One region of the Rhizobium sp. BK176 genome, then DNA from elsewhere that is predicted to be linked to it. Evidence: predicted binding sites of a transcription regulator. Region 1 holds the regulator's gene; each other region holds the start of a gene.
The links. Region 1 encodes LexA, which represses DNA repair genes until DNA is damaged. Its sites were predicted from a motif close to TGTTCNNNNTGTGTTCNG; they were not measured.

Region 1 (5,152 bases):
GGTTCGCGCCCGACGAGCCGGCAAGGCGGACGGTCGAGGTCGAGGCGTTCTGCTCGTGGTCGGCGTGCAGGATGAAGATGCGGTCCATTGCTCGCGAGAGCACCGGATTAACGACATATTCCTCACAGGGAACTGCAAAGCACATGCGCAGGAAGTTCGAGGCGTAGTCGAGATCGTTCTTCGGGTAAACGAAGGGCTGGCCGATGTGATACTTGTAGGCCATGGCGGCGAGTGTCGGCATCTTGGCGATCATGCGCAGGCTTGCCACCATGCGCTGATGCGGATCCGTGATGTCGGTCGAGTCATGGTAGAAGGCGGACAGCGCGCCGACACAGCCGCACATGACAGCCATCGGATGCGCATCGCGGCGGAAGCCCGTAAAGAACCGGCTCATCTGTTCATGCACCATCGTGTGATGCGTGACGCGATAGTCGAAATCCTTCTTCTGGGCAGCGGTCGGCAGTTCGCCGTAGAGAAGCAGATAGCAGACTTCGAGGAAGTCGCCGTGCTCGGCAAGCTGTTCGATCGGATAGCCGCGATGCAATAGCACACCGGCGTCGCCGTCGATGTAGGTGATTTTCGATTCACAGGATGCGGTCGAGGTGAAACCAGGATCGTAAGTGAAGGAAGCCGTGTTCTTGTAGAGGGCGCCGATATCGATGACATCAGGACCGATCGTGCCGCTCTTGACGGCGAGATCGACTGATTTGTCACCGATTTTCAGTGTTGCGCTTTGTTCCGTCATTCTGATCCTCCAAACTGGCGGGTGGCGCCATAAAAGCGCCATAGGGTTAAGCGTCGTCGATGATTGCTATATGATCGCGCGCCTAATGCCAAGTTACCGTGATGCCATTTTGTGCATCGCAGTATCAACTTTTGGGCACTGCTGCGATGAGCCCTGCGCATAGCAGAAGCCGATGATAATCCTTGGCTTTTCAGCGTTCAGATTTTCCTTCAGATTTCAATCGATTATTATTGCCCGACGCCTCGATAGCTTGCATTGTGGTTGCAAGGGCGGCTGTTTTTTGGCGCAAATGCATGCCGGGGTTGAAGCCATTTGAAGTAACGAAGGCCGTGCCTGCCGCGGATGCTTCCGCGCGTGCAGCGGAGCCGTCTCTCCTGTTGAATCGATCGGCCGCCAAGCTGTTGCCGGCCATGCGCACGCAGTCCTCCATCGCGTGGCCGACACGGATCAAAGCTGCGACACGGGACTGGGCTTCATGGCTCCAAGGTTCCGCGACAGCGGAGATGGAACATGGACGGTTGTTTCTGTTCTCGCCGGTCTTCCTCGGAGCCGGCGCCGTCCTCTGGTTCGAACTCGCAAGTGACCCTCCCACGATGCGCTTGATGGCATGGGTTGTTGTGTTGGCACCTGTTGCAATGGCGGCGGGCCAAGGGCGTCCGTTTGTCCGGAGTTCAGCACTGGCCGGCTTGCTTTGCGTCGCGGGAATGCTTTCGGCCCAATACGAAACGCGGAGCAGGGCGACCGTCATACTGGATACGCCCGTCACCACAACGATCACTGGTCGGGTCGAGCGTCGGGAGGGGGATGGCGCGGGTCGTTGGCGCTATATCCTCTCCATTTCCGCCACTCAGTCGCCTCAGATTAGGCGGCCGCCAGACCGGGTTTCAGTCGTCGCGCGTGGGCAGAAAGAACCGTTCGAAATCGGGGAGTGGTTGACGGGACGGGCACGATTGACCCCGCCTGCGGGACCGGCGCTGCCTGGGCTCAACGACTTCGCCTTCAGCGCCTATTTCGACGAGATTGGCGCGAACGGTTTCTTTTATGGTTCGCCAAGCGTTTCAATGCCGCCAGCGGTCGGCACACCATCGATTTCGGAGCGCGGAGCCAACTGGCTGGATGGTCTTCGAAGCGGAATTGGAGACCGCATCCGTGGAATCCTGCCGGGCGACACCGGCGCCTTTGCGGCGTCGCTTGTCACCGACGAGCGGCGCGCGATCTCGCGGGAAACCACCGACGCGCTGCGACAGGCGGGTCTGGCGCATATCGTGGCAATCTCCGGTCTCAACATGGCGCTCTCCGCGGGTATCTTCTTCGTCGGCCTACGCCAACTGCTGAGCCTGTTTCCATCCGTTACGCAGGCGTACCCGACCAAGAAGATTGCAGCTGCTGGCGCGCTCGTCGCCCTGACAGCCTATTACATGATCTCGGGCTTTGCGGTCTCGGCAGAGCGAGCCTTCATCATGATGGCGATCATGCTGGCCGCTGTATTCTTCGACAGGCCGTCAATCAGTCTGCGCAACATTGCCCTATCGGCTTGGGTGATTCTGCTCTTGTCTCCATCCGAGGCGCTAGGCGCGAGCTTCCAGATGTCATTTGCGGCGACTCTTGCGCTGGTTGCCGGTTATGCGATGTGGTCGAAGCGAGCCGCGCGCGAACATCCCTTGCTGCAAGTCAGGGCAGTGAAGCCCGTAGTTTTTGTCGCACGCTTCTTTGCTGGCATCCTCCTTTCCTCAATGATCGGAGGCTTCTCGACCGCGCTCTTTGCAGTCGAACATTTCCATCGGCTCAGCGCTTATGGATTGCCCGCAAATCTCATGGCCATGCCGGTAATCTCCTTCGTGGTGATGCCTATGGGCATGTTCGCGATGCTGCTGACGCCGTTTGGCCTCGATATCGTTCCCTGGAAAATCGCCGGCTTCGGGCTCGAAATTGTGATCGCCATTGCAAAGATGGTCTCGGGATGGGGCGGCAACGTCGATATCGGCCGATTGCCGGTTTGGTACTTTCCTGTCGCCGTCGCAGGCTTCCTCGTGCTTGCGCTTCTGCGCACCAGACTGCGGTACCTCGGCGCTGTTGCGATCGCGTTGGCAACTCTGCTCGTTGTGCTCGCGCCGTCCAGACCGGCGCCAGATTTCATCATTGCCGAGGATGGCGGTCTCGTCGCGATTGTCGACAATCAGGTTATTGCTTCCAACCGGACGCGCCCACCCGACTTCATTTTCGACCAATGGCGAAGGGCTCTGGTTGCGGAGCAAGCCCGGCCGCCGCTCCTGATAGAGGGTGTCAAACCAGTCCGCCGGCGAGACGGCGACGGCAAGCCTCGGAGGCTCTCGGCCGACGAATTGCATAACGCTCGCAACGCGTTGCGGCAGGTCGTTGCGAGAGGCGTTGAGAACCGTTTCGTCTGCCTGAAAGGCGCTTGGTGCACAGCGGCGCACGACAGCGGCTACGTTCTGACGATCATCGAAGATCCCGCCTACGTCGGCGCTGCCTGCGACACCGCCGACATCGTCGTTACGCCCGCTCGTCTGCGCGCAAACGAATGCCGGTCAGGTGCATTGTTGTTCACGGGCGAAACCTTGCGCCGCTCGGGTGCGGCAGAGATACGAATAGACGAACAGGGAACGCCTGTCGTGACGACGGCCTATACGACACTTGACCGGCCCTGGATGCGGCATCGGGCATACAATTGGCGAAGCGGCACCTTCGACGGAGAGCCGCCTGTCTTTAGTGATAGCGGCGAATGAGGCCGACCAGCTTGCCCTGAACCTTGACGCGATCGGGTCCGAAAATACGCGTTTCATAAGCCGGGTTCGCAGCTTCAAGCGCGATCGAAGCGCCCTTGCGGCGGAAGCGCTTGAGGGTTGCTTCCTCGTCATCGACAAGTGCGACAACAATGTCGCCGGCGTTGGCGGTGCTGCCGTTGCGGATAATCACCGTATCGCCGTCGAAGATGCCGGCCTCGATCATCGAGTCTCCCTTCACCTCGAGCGCATAATGCTCGCCTGGGCCAAGCATGTCGGCCGGAACCGTGATGTCGTGCGTATTGTTCTGGATTGCAGAAATTGGCACGCCTGCAGCGATCCGCCCCATAACAGGTACAGAGGCCGAATTGCCATTGTCCGCATGCGCGGCCGGCTTTGGCGGCGCCACCGGTTGAGGTTTGCCAAGGCTGCCCTCGATCACGCTCGGCGAGAAACCGCGGCGCGGCTGGAGACTGGGATTATATGCCTCTGGCAGCTTGATGACCTCCAAAGCGCGGGCTCGATTCGGCAGTCGGCGAATGAAGCCGCGTTCTTCCAGCGCCGTAATCAGGCGGTGGATGCCCGACTTCGACGCGAGATCGAGAGCGTCCTTCATTTCGTCGAAAGATGGGGGGACACCGGACTCCTTCATTCGTTCGTGAATGAAGAGAAGAAGCTCCTGTTGCTTGCGCGTCAGCATCGAAGTTGAACCCCAGAGTTGTGAAACAAAGCCAGAACAGACACTATATGTTCCATATGTGTTCTGCAAGTACCTAAATTTTCGTAAAACTTGCCTGCAACTTGTTCAGTTTTTGCGTCGCTTTTGAGTGAATGCGGAGAAGGGGGTTGCATTGTTCTCTTGCCCGGCGCACATCTTCGCAAATCCCCGGGGAGTTTGCCATGAGCGAAGCACATCCGCTGGACCACATTGTGCTGCCGGTGTCCAACATCAGGCTTGCGCGCGAGCGCCTCGGAATGCTGGGATTCACCGTCGCGCCAGATGCGCGGCACCCGTTCGGAACAGAGAACGCCTGTATCTTCTTCGCCGACGAAACTTATCTGGAGCCGCTGGGCGTCGCCAGCCTCGAACTGCACGAGGCGTCGGCGAGGAAGGGCAACGTCTTCACCGCGCGTGACCGTGCCTTTCGGTTTCGATGCGGCGAGGATGGACTGTCCGCAGTTGTCTTCGCGACGGGGGACGCCGACCGCGACCACGCTAGATTCCTTGCGGAGAAGATCAACGGCGGTGAGATGCTGCAGTTCGAGCGGCCGATGAAGATGCCCGACGGCTCGGAAGCCATTGCTGCATTCAAACTCGCGTTCGCAGTTGACCTGCGCGCACCTGATTTCTTTTTTTTCACCTGCCAGAGGGTCAATCCGCTGCCTGCCGATCGAAGGGCGCTGCAAGTGCACCCAAATGGCGTGGGCGGGATCGCGGAGATCGTTCTTGGCGCGCCGGACCCAAAGGCGTTTGCGCCATTTGTGCGCGCCGCGGCGCACGGCCTGACGGTGATCAACGAGGCCTTTGGTGTGAGTGTTGCAACGCCCAACGCCAGGATCATCGTTCTGTCCCCCGATGGACTGGATGCCTACTTCGATATTTCTGCACCCTCAGACGATCGCGGCCTGCGCGGCGTTGCCGTTGTTTTCAAGGTCGGTGATC
Region 2 (5,152 bases), on a different contig from region 1:
CACGACGAAGGAAGTGGGCAAGGGAACGGGGCTTGGCCTCGCGATGGTTTATGGCATCGTCAAGCAATCGGGCGGGTTCATCCAGCCCGAGTCCGAAGTTGGCAAGGGGACCACGTTCCGGGTGTTCCTGCCGCGCCATATCGTAGAGCCGGCGGTTGCAGCAGAGGTGGACGCCGTGACGCCAGCGGCTGGTACACCGATCGAAGCCGTGCCGGCAGCTGTGGAGCAACCTGAGGATTTGACCGGATCCGCTGTCATCTTGTTGGTCGAGGATGAGGAAGCGGTACGTCGGGGTGGCAAGCGCATGCTCGAGACCCGCGGCTATACGGTTTACGAGGCGGGATCCGGCGTCGAGGCGCTGGATATCATGGACGAACTCGAAGGTAAGGTTGACATCGTCGTTTCGGATGTCGTGATGCCAGAGATGGATGGTCCATCGCTACTGCGCGAACTGCGCAAGAATTATCCGGACCTGAAGTTCATTTTCGTTTCGGGTTATGCCGAGGATGCGTTTGCGCGCAACCTGCCGCCGGATTCGAAGTTCGGCTTCCTGCCGAAGCCTTTCTCCCTCAAGCAGCTTGCCGTCGTCGTCAAGGAGACGCTTGACAGCTAAAGGGGCGCCAAAGCGCCCCTCCTTCAACCAATCAGCCGGCTAGTGCGACGGCAATTTCTGCCGCCAGTCGCGCATTGTTTTCCACCAGCGCGATGTTGGTCTTCAGACTCTGGCCATCGGTCAGATCGAAGATCGTGCTGAGCAGGTAAGGCGTCACTTCCTTGCCGCTGATTTCGTCGCGCTCGGCGCTGTCGAGCGCGCGCTCGATGTAGATTTCCATTTCCTCCCGCGGGATCTCGTCTGCCTCCGGCACCGGGTTGGCAATCAGCATGCCACCGTCAATTCCGAGCTGCTCGCGCACCGCCTGGAAATTGGCGATGGCTGCCGGGCTGTTGAGCGTCAGCGGACTGCGCAATCCAGAAGCACGCGACCAGAAGGCCGGGAATTCCTCGCTTTCATAGGTGACGACAGGCACGCCAGCGGTTTCGAGCACTTCCAGAGTTTTCGGAATGTCGAGGATTGCCTTGGCGCCGGCGCAAACGACGATGACGCCGGTGCGGCCGAGTTCTTCGAGGTCAGCGGAGATGTCGAAGCTTTCTTCCGCCCCGCGGTGGACGCCGCCGATCCCTCCTGTGGCGAAAACCTTGATGCCAGCGCGTTCCGCGGCGATCATCGTGGCTGCAACAGTCGTCGCACCGTGACGGCGCTCGGCAATCGCGAAGGCAAGATCGGCGCGCGAAACCTTGAGGACGTCCTTCGCCTGCGCCAGTTGCTCCAACTGATCGGACTCAAGGCCGATATGCAGCGTGCCGTGGATGACTGCGATGGTAGCCGGAACCGCACCCTGTTCGCGTATGAGCGCCTCGACGCTGCGGGCCATCTCGATATTGCCAGGGTAGGGCATGCCATGGGTGATGATGGTCGATTCGAGAGCCACGATCGGCGCGCCGCGCTGCTTGGCGCTTGCGACTTCCTTGGAGTAGGCGATCGGCAGGAGGGGGGAGATCGGTTTCGTCATTGTCTCTTCCATTTCGTCTGTATTGGCTTCAATGCAAAATTCTCGCCGACGGAACAAGGGCAAGTGTCTCCCTCACCAAATCCGGAGAAAGATTTTCATTGACCGCATGTGGGGATTGCACCGTCAGGGCTGCCGCGGCCGCACCCTCGCGCACGGCATCGGCCAAGGGCATTCCGCGCATAAGCCCTGATATGACGCCTGCTGCAAGCGAGTCGCCGGCGCCGGTGACATCGGCGACGCCCTCGAGATTTACGGGCTGCAGGGCAACAACGCGGCGGCCTGCAAACGCGATCAGCTCGCGTTGGCCGCGCGTGACGACGCCGCCGCGCAGACCGATGTCACTCAGCAGTGACGGCCAGTGGGCCGGGTCGTTTGGCCGTTCGCCGGTGAGCGCGGCGGCCTCGGCTTCATTGAGGAATAGATAGTCGATTCCGTGGATGCATGGTTTCAGCTTAACGGCCTTCGCCGGCGAGATCGCGATCGCGCCAACCGGCTTGCTAAGAGCCTTGGCGCGCTCGACGATCGATGCCAGCGTTTCTGCCGGCAGGTTGGCATCAAAGAGGATGAAATCAGTCGCGGCAAAGGTCTCGCGGACAGCGCGGATCGACAACCGGCGCGGCACGAACATGCGATAGAGATCCATATCGGCAAGCGCAATCACCAGGTTTCCGTCGTTCTCGATGATTGCAGTGTAGCTCGGCGTCTTCCGGTCGAGAAAAACAAAGGGGCGGTCGTGAACGCCCGCAAAATCGGCTGCCTCGCTCACCATCTCACCGATCGGATCGCCGCCGCGGGGCGAAATCATGGTCACCTCGAACCCCAATCGCGCCAGATTGCGTGCGGCATTGAAGCCGCCGCCGCCCGGCTCCTCGAACCATGAGCCCGGATTGCTGGCACCGGCCACGGTGTCGCCGGAAATGCGTCCGCGCCTGTCGATATGAGCTCCGCCAAGGACCAGAATCTTCTGTTTCATCTCATCGTCCCGCAAGGTCGGAAGATGCGAATCGTCCCGCTGCCGCTACCCGGCTGGCCGGCAGCGCCCTATCTCTAAGCTGTTGCTTTCCATCACTAAAACAAATGCAGAACACAGGCCGTTTTACCTTTTTCTTTCAGTCATTTGAAGGCGGCTTGCGCAATGAGAACAAATGCGGTACAAAATCCGCATTGGCGGCGACATTGCTTGAGCGGCTTCAATAACCTAAAGGTGGATCGAATGTCACAGAATACATTGCGGCTTGTAGAGGACAAATCGGTGGACAAAAGCAAGGCACTTGAAGCGGCACTCTCACAGATCGAGCGGTCGTTCGGCAAGGGCTCAATCATGAAGCTCGGCTCGAACGAGAATGTCGTCGAGATCGAAACGGTTTCGACGGGTTCTCTCGGGTTGGATATCGCGCTCGGCATCGGCGGCCTTCCGAAGGGTCGTATCATTGAAATTTACGGACCCGAGAGTTCGGGTAAGACGACGCTGGCGCTGCAGACGATTGCGGAATCGCAGAAGAAGGGCGGCATCTGCGCCTTTGTCGATGCAGAGCACGCTCTTGATCCGGTCTACGCCCGCAAGCTCGGCGTCGATCTGCAGAACCTCCTTATTTCGCAGCCGGATACGGGCGAACAGGCGCTCGAGATCACCGACACTCTGGTCCGCTCTGGTGCCGTCGACGTTCTCGTCGTCGACTCCGTCGCCGCGCTGACGCCGCGGGCGGAAATCGAAGGCGAGATGGGCGATAATCTGCCGGGCCTCCAGGCTCGTCTGATGAGCCAGGCACTGCGCAAGCTGACGGCTTCGATCTCGAAGTCGAACACCATGGTTATCTTTATCAACCAGATCCGCATGAAGATCGGCGTCATGTTCGGCTCGCCGGAAACGACGACTGGCGGTAACGCGCTGAAGTTCTATGCGTCCGTTCGCCTCGACATCCGCCGCATTGGCGCGGTCAAGGAGCGCGAAGAGGTGATTGGCAACCAGACCCGCGTCAAGGTCGTCAAGAACAAGATGGCGCCTCCCTTCAAGCAGGTCGAATTCGACATCATGTATGGTGAGGGTGTTTCGAAGACCGGCGAGCTCGTAGACCTCGGTGTCAAGGCGGGTATCGTCGAGAAGTCGGGCGCCTGGTTCTCCTACAATAGTCAGCGTCTCGGCCAGGGCCGCGAAAATGCGAAGCTCTTCCTGCGCGACAATCCGGATCTCCTGCGCGAGATCGAGACCGCGCTTCGTCAGAATGCCGGTTTGATTGCCGACCGCTTCCTGCAGAATGGTGGGCCTGATGCAAATGACGGTGACGAGGCTGCAGACGGCTAATTCTGCTTGACGGTTGCCAGAAGTTCAAAACCGGCCGCATTCCTCGATGAGAATGCGGCCGGTTTTGTTTGTCTGCTGGACAGTGGTTAAGGCGAGCGATAAAAGCCACTGGATTTAAGTTTTGACCTGCCTCCCGGCAGCATTGAAGGGCATAGCATGAGCGGTGTGAATGATATCCGGTCGACCTTCCTCGACTACTTCAAGAAGAACGGCCACGAAATCGTTCCGTCGAGCCCATTGGTGCCGCGAAACGATCCGACGCTGATGTTCACCAATGCCGGCATGGTGCAGTTCAAGAACGTTTTTACCGGCTTGGAGCAGCGGCCGTACAAAACCGCCTCGACTGCGCAAAAGTGCGTCCGCGCCGGCGGCAAGCATAACGACCTTGATAACGTCGGCTACACTGCACGCCATCACACCTTCTTCGAGATGCTTGGGAACTTCTCCTTCGGCGATTACTTCAAGGAGCGGGCAATCGAACTTGCCTGGAACCTGATCACCAAGGAATTCGCCATCGACGCCAAGCGCCTGCTGGTGACCGTCTATCACACCGACGACGAAGCCTTTAATCTCTGGAAGAAGATCGCCGGCCTGTCCGACGACAAGATCATCCGCATCCCGACCAGCGACAATTTCTGGGCGATGGGCGATACCGGCCCGTGCGGGCCATGCTCAGAAATCTTCTATGACCACGGCGATCATATCTGGGGCGGTCCTCCCGGCTCGCCGGAGGAAGATGGTGACCGCTTCATCGAGATCTGGAACCTCGTTTTCATGCAGTACGAGCAGGTCACCAAGGAAGAGCGCGTCGACCTGCCGCGTCCGTCGATCGACACCGGGATGGGTCTCGAGCGCGTTGCGGCTGTCCTGCAGGGCAAGCACGACAACTACGATATCGATCTTTTCCGCGCCCTGATCGAGGCCTCGGAAGAGGCAACCGGCGTCAAGGCCGAAGGTGAGCAGCGCGCCAGCCACCGGGTCATAGCCGACCATCTGCGCTCGTCGGCCTTCCTGATCGCGGACGGCGTTCTGCCGTCGGCCGAAGGCCGCGGTTACGTTCTGCGTCGCATCATGCGCCGCGCCATGCGTCATGCCGAACTGCTCGGCGCCCGCGAGCCGCTGATGTGGAAACTCCTGCCAGCGCTGATCCAGCAGATGGGCCGTGCCTATCCGGAGCTGGTGCGCGCCGAAGCGCTGATCACCGAGACGCTGAAGCTTGAGGAAACCAAGTTCCGCACGACGCTGAAGCGCGGCCTGTCGCTGCTCTCCGACGCGACGA
Region 3 (5,152 bases), on a different contig from region 1:
ATCGGTTGCAGTTTACGCCGGCCCAGCAGGACGAATTCGAGATCTCCGGGCGCTTCGCCGAAGCGCTTGGCGACAGCCGTGACGACAATCTTGTCCTTAAGGCCCGAGATTTTTTGCGCGACGCGATCGCTCGCGAGGGTGGCAGCACTCCCTCCGTCCGGATCCAGCTCCAGAAGAACCTTCCGATCGCGTCGGGGATCGGCGGCGGCTCGGCGGATGCCGCGGCGACGCTTCGCGGTCTGATGAAGCTGTGGGACGCGTCGCTTCCGCCTGAGACAGTTGCGGCAATCGCCGTTCGCCTTGGCGCCGACGTGCCGATGTGCCTGGCCAGTCAGCCGCTTGTCGCCCGGGGCATCGGCGAGAAAATCACCCTCCTCAACGACATGCCGATCTTTGCCATCGTACTGGCAAACCCTCTGAAGGGTGTATCGACGCCGGAAGTCTTCCGTAAGCTGACAACAAAGACCAATCCGCCGCTCGACATGGCACCTCGCCCTAGCTGGGTAGAGACGATAGGCGCGATGCGCAACGACCTTGAGCCGGTCGCGCGTGAGATACTGCCTGAGATCGCCGAAATCTCGGCGATGCTCAGGACGCAGGGAGCCTCGCTCGTTCGTATGTCAGGCTCCGGCGCCACGTGCTACGGCATTTTTGCGTCGCTTGCAGCGGCTCAAGGCGCGGCTGCGATGCTTCACAACGACCGGCCGGACTGGTATTTCGAAGCAACGGAAACGATTGCTGGAGGTCGTGATGCCAGGGCTGGATGAGACGCGAACCTTCATTCCGGTTGGCATTGCCGTGCTGACGGTCTCGGATACGCGGACGCTTTCCGATGATCGCTCCGGCGATACGCTGGCTGCCAGAATCAAGGAGGCGGGCCACCGGCTGATCGATCGTGCGATCGTTCCCGATGATCGGCTGGCAATCGCCTCGCGCGTCAAGGCCTGGACGGAACGAGACGATATCGACGTCGTGATCACGACGGGAGGAACGGGTTTTACCGGCCGCGACGTTACGCCGGAGGCTCTGGAGCCGCTTTTCGAGAAGAAGATGGACGGCTTTTCGGCGGTCTTCCACCGCATCTCCTACGACAAGATCGGCACCTCGACCATTCAGTCCAGAGCCACGGCAGGCGTTGCCAACGCAACCTTCATCTTCGTCCTGCCGGGCTCCCCCGGCGCCTGCAAGGATGCCTGGGACGGCATCCTGAAATCCCAGCTCGACTATCGCCACATGCCCTGCAACTTCGTGGAGATCATGCCGCGCCTCGACGAGCATCTGAAGCGCGGCGCCGGCAAGTAAGGATCTTCTCCGGCCACACAGTCCGTCGTGCTATGTCCCAATGCCCGGCAGGTTGGGCATCGTTTCCCAACTATCGCCCGACAGCAGAAGGCAGCTTATGCCTCTGGTATCGGTAATGAGCAGCGTCCACGTGCCGCTCTGCGCAGCGTAGACCTCAAGCATGGCGTTCTGATTGACCAGTCCGACTGCCGTCAGCCTTTCGGCAAAGTTCTTGTCGAGAAAATTGACGACCTCGGATCGGGCTGCGCAACTGCGCATCATCTGCGATGCTGCCGAATGCGGATGCGCGATCATCAATGTCGCCAATATGACCGCCGATACAAGGCCGTGGATCATATTGCGTTTCATGACGCACCTCCCTTTGCCGGATAACCGGCAGAAGAGGAGACTTCCGCTGACCTGTTCTGCCGTCTGCCGGCATTCCATGGTCGACCGTCACGAAGCGCGGCGCTCGGGCGGCGCCATGACCGAATTATAGCGCGAAATCGTATCGGGCGCCATTATTGCGGAGATGGAGATAACCGCTATCGGGCGGCGCGCGCGACCCAGGATGGAATCAGCTCGCTGGAAAGCTTCCGCAGCTTCTGCCCCTTTGCGAATTCGGAAAGGCGCATGCCGCTTCTTGCGGTTGCCACCGCCTGCTTCTTGGGAAGGAGAAGTCCAAGTTCCAGTGGCGAAGAGGCCCGGCTAATACGCTGCAGGAAAGGCCGCCGGTATCCACGCGACGCGGTGAACCGCGCCGGCAGCTTGTTGAGGGCCATATACTCAGCAATCTCATCGATCCAGCCGGTCTGCGGTCGTGCCCCCGGCTCCACGAAAAGCAACCATTCGCCTCGCGCAGAGTGCACTATATCCTTGATATCCCATTGCGAATGAAAGCGGCAGCCGGCGGCGTCGGCCACCCGCGACGTCCCGTCCCGCGAGTCATGGTCCAGCACCACCACGTCGCTGACGAGCCCCTCCACCGCGCCTGCAACCAACACCGATAACGTCTGCGCCAGCTCAGGTTCCTGATCCTGGCATTCCAGTACTACTGTCAACATTGCCTATTCATAGAGCGCCGCACAAAATTTTGCCAGCGGCACTTTCCTCATTTTGTTCTTGCATTGTTCTCATTTTATCGATAGGAATTTAATCATCAAAACGGACGAAAGCAAAGCTTTCGCCAGCGGAGAATCCGATGAACGAGCAGTCCCTTGCAGGGCAGGCCGCATTCGCGCCTGCCAATACGGCAGATATTGCCGATGCGATGATCGTATCTGCCGGCTTGCGGATCGATGTCGACCGTCGCCGCGGACGTGCGGCGGGATTGAATCCAAGCGGACGTTTCGAACCTATGCGCCGGGAGGCCATCGATGATGGCTGGCAGAATCTTGAAGACCTGCCGCCGTTCAAGACCGAGGTTCAGATCGAGAAGCCTCGGACGGCAATCACCCGCAACGAGTCACCGGACATTCCCTTCGACCGCTCGATCAATCCCTATCGCGGCTGCGAGCACGGCTGCATCTACTGCTTCGCGCGGCCAACGCACGCCTATATGGGGCTTTCCGCCGGTCTCGACTTTGAAGCCAAGCTCTTTGCGAAGCCGGATGCAGCCAAGCTGCTGGAACGTGAACTGGCAAAGCCCGGCTATAAGCCGCGCGTGATCGCGATCGGCACCAACACCGATCCCTACCAGCCGATCGAGAAGGAATGGCGCATCATGCGGCAGATTCTCGAGGTGCTTGAGAAGGCGAACCATCCGGTTTCGATCGTCACCAAATCGGCGATGATCATGCGCGACCTCGATATTCTCTCGGCGATGGCGGAGAGGAATCTCGTCCGCGTGTCACTGTCGGTCACCACGCTCGACCGAAAGCTCGCGCGGACGATGGAGCCCCGCGCCTCGACCCCCACGCGTCGGCTGGAAGCCATCCGCGCCCTCTCAGAGGCAGGCATCCAGACATCGGTGATGGCTGCCCCGATGATTCCGGCGCTCAACGACCATGAACTCGAGCGTATCTTGGAGTCAGCCCATGCGGCGGGTGCTACAGAGGCGGGCTATGTCATCCTGCGTCTGCCGCTCGAAGTCTCGCCGCTATTTCGGGACTGGCTGCTGCAGAATTATCCCGACCGCTACCGGCATGTCATGTCGCTCGTCCGCTCGATGCGCGGCGGCAAGGATTACGACGCGGAGTTCGGCAAGCGAATGAAGGGCGCTGGGCCTTACGCTTGGCAGATTGCGCGCCGTTTCGAAATGGCGACGAAACGGCTCGGCATGACCCGCCGCAGCATGCCGTTGCGGGATGATCTCTTCGTTCCGCCCGATGGCAGCGGCGTGCAGCTTTCGCTGCTTTGATTTTTCCAGCTTCGCGGATGGTCGCCCTGCCCTTCCGCGCTCAAGTCCCCGGCCCGCCGCCCTGATCCGGGGACTTGCAGGAAATCGGGTTGGCGTGCGAAGGTCAGCCGCATGAAACGTCGCACGCCACCCGATTCTCCTATGCTTTTCGAAGACGTCCCCCTCGTGCCGGATTTTCGGCTCGAGCTGAAGGCGCGCAAGGCTGGCCACTGGCCGGTCGCCGGCGCGGATGAAGCTGGACGCGGTCCTCTCGCTGGCCCAGTGGTCGCAGCCGCCGTCATCCTCGACCCCAAGCGTATTCCCGATGGCTTGAACGATTCGAAGCAGCTTTCGGCACAGAAGCGCGAGGAGCTCTTTGCGCAGATCCTCGCGACCGCAACGGTGTCGATCGCCTCGTCAAGTTCTACACGCATCGATGAAACGGATATCCGCAAGGCGAGCCTGGATGCCATGCGGCGTGCCATCTGTGGCTTGTCGATCCCTGCTAGCTATGTGCTGACAGACGGCTTCGATGTGCCGCCTGGCCTTCTCTGCCCCGGCCAGGCTGTCGTCAAGGGAGACGCGCGCTCCGTCTCGATCGCCGCAGCCTCCATCGTCGCCAAGGTGACGCGCGACCGCATGATGGCGCGTGCCGACAGTACGTTTCCCGCTTATGGCTTTGCTGCGCATGTCGGCTATGGCACCGCGCAACACCGCGCCGGCATCGAGAAGCACGGTCCGTGCTCGCTGCATCGCATGACCTTCAGCCCGCTGAAGAAGGTGCAGGGCGTCGATATCGATGTCGATATCGGAATCGACTGATCTCGCTTACCGACGACAACTAAGGTCCCAAACTAAAAAAGCCCCGCAAAGCGGGGCTTTTCGAAAGCGTAATGCTCACCTTAGTTGAGGCGGCTCTTGACGTTACCGATGGCGTCGCTGAAGAGCTCGGACTGAACCTTCGTGTCTGCCTTCTTCGCCAGAACGTTCTCGGCAGCGGCAATAGCCAGATCGACGGCAGCGGAACGAACAGCCTTCATCGCGTCGGCTTCAGCCTGCTTGATCTTCTGTTCGGAAACGGCCGTGCGGTTGGCAACGAATTCTTCCGTTTTCTTCTTGGCTTCAGCCGTCAGCATTTCGGCTTCGCGCTCGGCCGCAGCAACGATGTGTGCGGCTTCGGCTTCAGCTTCCTTGCGCTTGCGCTGATACTCGGCCAGCAGATGCTGGGCCTCTTCACGCAGACGCTTGGCTTCCGACAGTTCGTTGCGGATCTGATCAGCACGGTCGTCCAGCGACTTTGCCATCATACCCGGAACCTTCAGGTAGACAACCAGCGCCAGGAACAGGACGAGGCCGACAAATGCGAAGAATGTTGCGTCGAGTGCAAATTCCATCGATCAAGCCCCCTTCTTGATGTCTGCAACCGCAGCGGCAACATCTGCCTTCGCGGAGGTGCCGATCAGCTGTTCTACGACGGCGGTTGCGGTTTCTTCAGCGATCGCACCGACGTCCGCGAACGCCTTCGCCTTGATG
Region 4 (5,152 bases), on a different contig from region 1:
ATGGAGAGGCTGCAGTGGCTATTAGTGTCGTGCAATTGGGGTCACCGAGGGGAGAAGGTGAAGGCGTGCGGATCGGCACTGTTCGCCGGCCGCCGCGGGCCGTGCCGAAAGAAGAGTTTGCCAGCCGCAACTATTATGACGTGTGGCTGCCAATCCTTTCGCCGAGCCAGGTGCTTGTCACCGAAGCGAAGGCGGCAACCACCGACGCCGAGTGGACGGCCTTCGTGCGCAGCTTCACCAAGGAAATGAAAGTGCCGGAGGCGAGCCATGTGCTCGACCTGCTGGCGACGCTTTCCCATGCCAGTAATTTTTCGATCGGCTGCTACTGTGAGAGCGAAAGCAGATGCCATCGAAGCGTCTTGCGACGCCTGCTTGAAGAGCGGGGCGCAAGGTTTGCGGCTGAAGCCTGCGCCTAGTGTCCATATGATCTGCGGCGAGCCGTGGTCTTGCCGATTCCGGGAATCTCTGCCTTTCTTTGCCGAAGGATAACCCGGAGCCCAAGCCATGACCGAGCCCGGTCCAGAAGAGAAGATCGACGCGACGTTCCGCAACGGCTCGCTGACGGCAGCCGGCATCATCCTCGGCTTTTCCCTGAGCTTCGTCAGCCGCTGGGTCTCGAATCCAAACGATTGGAGCCGGATCGACATTCTGCCGATGCTGCTGCTGACAGTGGGTATTGCGTTGCAGGTCAAGGTTTTCGCCGATCTGCTCGCCCGGGATTCGCTGATTGCTGCCAAGTATGACCGGGCCAGACGGTTGTTTCTGATCGGGATCGCGGTCGTCGCCGCCGGGATCGGGCTGGCATTGCTCAACGACATATTGGGGCTGGGTTCGATGCCGATCCTGGGGTGAGCGGGCGTCATGCCCGCTCTGCGAATTCGGACTTCCTCGCTGCCGCGGCAAGTGCCGCGTTCATGCACCCTCGATGTCAGGTCCCGAGAATGATGTGGTTGCAGGCAAAGGCGATGGTTGGACTGCTCAAGACGGCAATCATGAGCGAGGCTGCGATCAGAGATAGCGAATAACGTTTCATCTGCGTCCTCTTACTCTCCCGCGATCAGTGCGCGCGGGAGCGCAGTATGCGGGACGCGCCGCCGCAAACGAAGTCACGAATGGGTGAGGCCCGGATTCCGGAGAGAGCAAGGCTTTACGAAACGCACAATCCTCGCTTTACGAAACCCGTTCGACAAACCCATCCAAGACCCGCTTCTGCCCGGCACGGTCGAACTCGATCGTCAGCTTGTTGCCCTCGATCTCGACGATGTTGCCGTTGCCGAATTTCAAGTGGAAGACGCGGTCGCCGGTCTTGAATTTCGACGGTTCCGTGGCGGTCGATTTCGCCACCAGTTCGCCATCGATGGTGCGACCTCGCGGGCCGCTTTCGCCGTAACCGATGCGTTCGACGGCGTGGCCCGAGCGTGTGCCCCAGTTGTCGCGGGTGGCGTCCGTCTTGTTCTGCTGGGCACGCTTCCACCCGGGCGTCGAATAAGAGGAACTAGCGAAGGGATCAGCTTTGTCGAAGCGCGACTGGCCGTAACCGCCGCCGCCGCGACCGTAGCCACCATAGCTCTGTTCGGTTTCCGCAACCTCGACATGCGTTTCCGGCAATTCATCGAGGAATCGCGACGGTATGGTCGATTGCCAGAGGCCGTGGATGCGCCTGTTGGAGACAAACCAGATGTGGCAACGGTGCTTGGCGCGGGTGATGCCGACATAGGCAAGGCGGCGCTCCTCCTCGAGACCGGCGCGGCCGCTTTCGTCGAGCGAACGCTGGTGCGGGAACAAGCCTTCCTCCCAACCTGGCAGGAAGACGGTGTCGAATTCCAAACCTTTGGCGGAGTGCAGCGTCATGATCGAGACGGCGTCGAGGTTTTCGTTCTGCTCTGCGTCCATCACCAGCGCGACGTGCTCGAGGAAGCCGCGCATCGACTCGAAGCTTTCCATCGAGCGGATGAGTTCCTTGAGGTTTTCGAGACGGGTCGGCGCATCGGCCGACTTGTCGTTCTTCCACATGTCGGTGTAGCCCGACTCTTCGAGGATCTGCTCGGCAAGCTCGGTATGCGGCGTGCTCTCGAGCATCTCCTGCCAACGGCGGAATGATTGAACGACGTCGAAGAGGGCTTTGCGCGCTTTCGGCTTCAGTTCGTCAGTCTCGATCATGTCGGCTGCGGCTGCCAGCATCGGAATGTCGCGGGCCCGGGCATAATCGTGAAGCGCGCGCACGGTCGTATCGCCGAGGCCGCGCTTCGGGGTGTTGATGATGCGTTCGAAGGCAAGGTCGTCGGCAGGTTGGGCGACGAGGCGGAAATAGGCCATCGCATCGCGGATTTCCAGGCGCTCGTAGAACCGAGGGCCGCCGATGACGCGGTAGTTGAGGCCAAGCGTGACGAAGCGGTCTTCGAATTCGCGCATCTGGAACGAGGCGCGAACCAGGATTGCCATGTCGTTCAGCAGATGCCGCTTGCCGGTAGCGGCGCCACGCTGAAGCTGCTCGATCTCCTCGCCGATGGCGCGGGCCTCTTCCTCGGAATCCCACGAGGCGTGCACCTGCACCTTGATGTCCTCTGGATCTCTACGGTCGGTAAAAAGCGTCTTGCCGAGGCGGCCTTCGTTGTGGGCGATCAGGTGACCGGCGGCACCGAGAATATGCGCCGTCGAGCGATAGTTGCGCTCGAGCTTGATGACCTTGGCGCCCGGAAAATCCTTCTCGAAGCGCAGGATGTTATCCACTTCGGCGCCGCGCCAGCCGTAGATCGACTGGTCATCATCACCGACACAGCAGACATTCTGAAGTTCGCCCTTCGGACGTTGCGCAAGCAGCCGCAGCCACATGTACTGGGCGGTGTTGGTATCCTGATACTCGTCGACCAGGATGTAGCGGAAGCGGCCGTGATATTCCTTGAGAAGATCCGGGTTCTTCCGGAAGATCGCAATCGGATGCATCAGGAGGTCGCCGAAGTCGCAGGCGTTCAGCGTCGACAGCCGCTGCTGGTAGGCAAAGTAGAGTTCGCGGCCCTTGCCATTGGCGAAGGCGCGGGCGTCGCCTTCCGGAATGTCCCCCGGTCCTAGGCCCTTGTTCTTCCAAGTATCGATCATGCCGGCGAACTGCTTGGCAGGCCAGCGCTTGTCATCCAGGCCTTCTGCCTGGATCAGCTGCTTGATCAGGCGCACGACATCGTCGGTGTCGAGAATGGTAAAATCGGAGCGAAGTCCGACGAGTTCGGCATGGCGGCGCAGGAGCTTGACGCCGATCGAATGGAACGTGCCGAGCCAAGGCATGCCCTCGACCGCGCCGCCGACGAGAACGGCAATGCGCTCCTTCATCTCGCGTGCAGCCTTGTTGGTGAAGGTGACGGCAAGAATCTGCGAGGGAAATGCGCGGCCGGTGTTGAGGATATGGGCGATGCGCGTCGTCAGAACGCGCGTCTTGCCGGTACCCGCGCCCGCAAGCACGAGAACGGGGCCTTCCAGCGTTTCGACGGCTTCGGTTTGCTCAGGGTTCAAGCCAGAAAGATAATCGGGACGCTTGCCGCCACCGCGCGCAGCCATGGCGCGGGCGGCGAGCCCTCCAGCGGCCGGAGCGGCAGGAGCCGGCTGCTTGCGCGGCGCCTCATCCGGCTCTTCATCGAAGAAGGGGATATCGTCGAAACTATTGCTCATGGCGCGTAATGTAGTGATTCGGGATGGAAAGGCCAGAAAAGATGTTCTGCTTTCATTCCCCTCGATGCCAGCTTTCCTCAGCTTACGCCGGGCATTCGAGAAAGCCGGCTCCGGGAACTGCCCGCATATGCTGCAAGAGACAGCTGCGGTTGCGCGTAAGCATCGTCAATAAACGTTAGGAAACAAAACCGTCATTTGACGTTGAGAACGAAATTCTACAACACGGTCCAGAGGGTTGAGAGTTGCCACAACAGTAACTCAGTCTTGATATTACAATTCAGTAATGCGGGACCAATTCGCTTGCCGGTGGTCAGCAAAGGGACAATATTGTCGCAGACGCGCGGCAATTTGTCCTGCGAACGCCTCTTTCGATAGACCCTGGACTAGCCTCGAGTCCCTCTGGAGACGTGAATGCCATTTTGGAAGCAGTTTGTAGTTTGCGTTGTCGTAATTGCGGCCGGCTTTGCCGGATGGGTTTACTTTGTGCCTGGGGCCGGCGAGACGCTGCGTAAGGCCGGTTTTTCAGAGGTTTCAAAATTGGCGCCCAGCGAGGCTAGTTCGCAACCGGCCGCCGGCGGAGAGGGACAACGGCGGCGTGGCGGTGGCGGCGCCAATGCTCCGGTTCTCGTCGCCACTCAAGCTGTCGTCCGTGGTGTCGTCAATGATCGCTTGAGCGCCATCGGGACGGGAGATGCCATTCGTTCTGTGGTGGTCATGCCGCAGGCGAGCGGCACGATCCGCGAGATTCTGATCAAGTCGGGCGATAGGATCACCAAAGGGCAGGTTCTGGCAAAGCTGGACAGCGAAGAGCAAGTCATCGCTCGCGGCCAGGCTGATGTCGCGTTGAAGAGCGCTGTCGAGAAATCCAGCCTCTACCACAACATCAAATCCAGCGTGTCGCGCATGGATGTCTTCGATGCCGAGATCGCGGAGCAGGGTGCACGCTTGCAGTTGCAGGCAGCCGAACTCAATCTTGAGCGCCGCAGCATCGTTGCGCCGATCGACGGCATTGTCGGCATCATCCCGGTCAACATCGGCGACAACGTTTCGACGACGACACCGGTCGCGACGCTCGACGATCGGACCGAAATCCTCGTCGACTACTGGGTGCCTGAACGCTTCGCCAACACGATAACAGTCGGCCAGCCGGTCGAGGCGACGTCGGTCGCCCGACCGGGACGCGTTTTTTCAGGTGTGGTCGAAGCAATCGACAACCGTATAGACGCCGCAAGTCGGACGATGCGCGTGCGGGCCCGGATCGACAACGCCTCCGACGAGTTGCGCGCGGGCATGTCCTTCAATGTCGGAATGAAATTCGGCGGCGACCGATATCCGGCGGTCGATCCGCTTTCAGTCCAATGGGACTCGCAAGGGGCATTTGTTTGGCAGGTCGTCGATGGCAAGTCCGGCAAAGTGCGGGTCAGTATCGTGCAGCGCAATCCAGACTACATTCTCGTCAAGGCTGATCTGAAGGATGGCGACGCCATCGTTA

Region 2: a site for LexA is predicted at 2,641-2,658, ahead of recA (recombinase RecA). Genes of this name have one in related genera too.
Region 3: a site for LexA is predicted at 2,399-2,416, ahead of FHT76_RS11640 (glycosyl transferase). Genes of this name have one in related genera too.
Region 4: a site for LexA is predicted at 3,703-3,720, ahead of FHT76_RS21670 (ATP-dependent helicase). Genes of this name have one in related genera too.

The regions. Positions count from the first base shown of each region.
Region 1 covers NZ_JANUBV010000021.1:36,868-42,019, forward strand. Annotated here, with positions in the region: gene gltA (citrate synthase) at 1-745, opposite strand, end outside; gene FHT76_RS34235 (ComEC/Rec2 family competence protein) at 1,039-3,492, shown strand; gene lexA (transcriptional repressor LexA) at 3,473-4,189, opposite strand; gene FHT76_RS34245 (VOC family protein) at 4,390-5,152, shown strand, end outside.
Region 2 covers NZ_JANUBV010000014.1:96,629-101,780, forward strand. Annotated here, with positions in the region: gene cckA (cell cycle histidine kinase CckA) at 1-613, shown strand, start outside; gene FHT76_RS29870 (pseudouridine-5'-phosphate glycosidase) at 645-1,571, opposite strand; gene FHT76_RS29875 (carbohydrate kinase family protein) at 1,600-2,544, opposite strand; gene recA (recombinase RecA) at 2,785-3,873, shown strand; gene alaS (alanine--tRNA ligase) at 4,030-5,152, shown strand, end outside.
Region 3 covers NZ_JANUBV010000002.1:480,764-485,915, forward strand. Annotated here, with positions in the region: gene FHT76_RS11625 (4-(cytidine 5'-diphospho)-2-C-methyl-D-erythritol kinase) at 1-767, shown strand, start outside; gene moaB (molybdenum cofactor biosynthesis protein B) at 751-1,302, shown strand; gene FHT76_RS11635 (hypothetical protein) at 1,333-1,650, opposite strand; gene FHT76_RS11640 (glycosyl transferase) at 1,827-2,345, opposite strand; gene FHT76_RS11645 (PA0069 family radical SAM protein) at 2,483-3,640, shown strand; gene FHT76_RS11650 (ribonuclease HII) at 3,752-4,441, shown strand; gene FHT76_RS11655 (F0F1 ATP synthase subunit B) at 4,522-5,013, opposite strand; gene FHT76_RS11660 (F0F1 ATP synthase subunit B) at 5,017-5,152, opposite strand, start outside.
Region 4 covers NZ_JANUBV010000007.1:150,913-156,064, reverse strand. Annotated here, with positions in the region: gene FHT76_RS21680 (DUF488 domain-containing protein) at 15-416, shown strand; gene FHT76_RS21675 (hypothetical protein) at 505-852, shown strand; gene FHT76_RS21670 (ATP-dependent helicase) at 1,171-3,660, opposite strand; gene FHT76_RS21665 (efflux RND transporter periplasmic adaptor subunit) at 4,072-5,152, shown strand, end outside.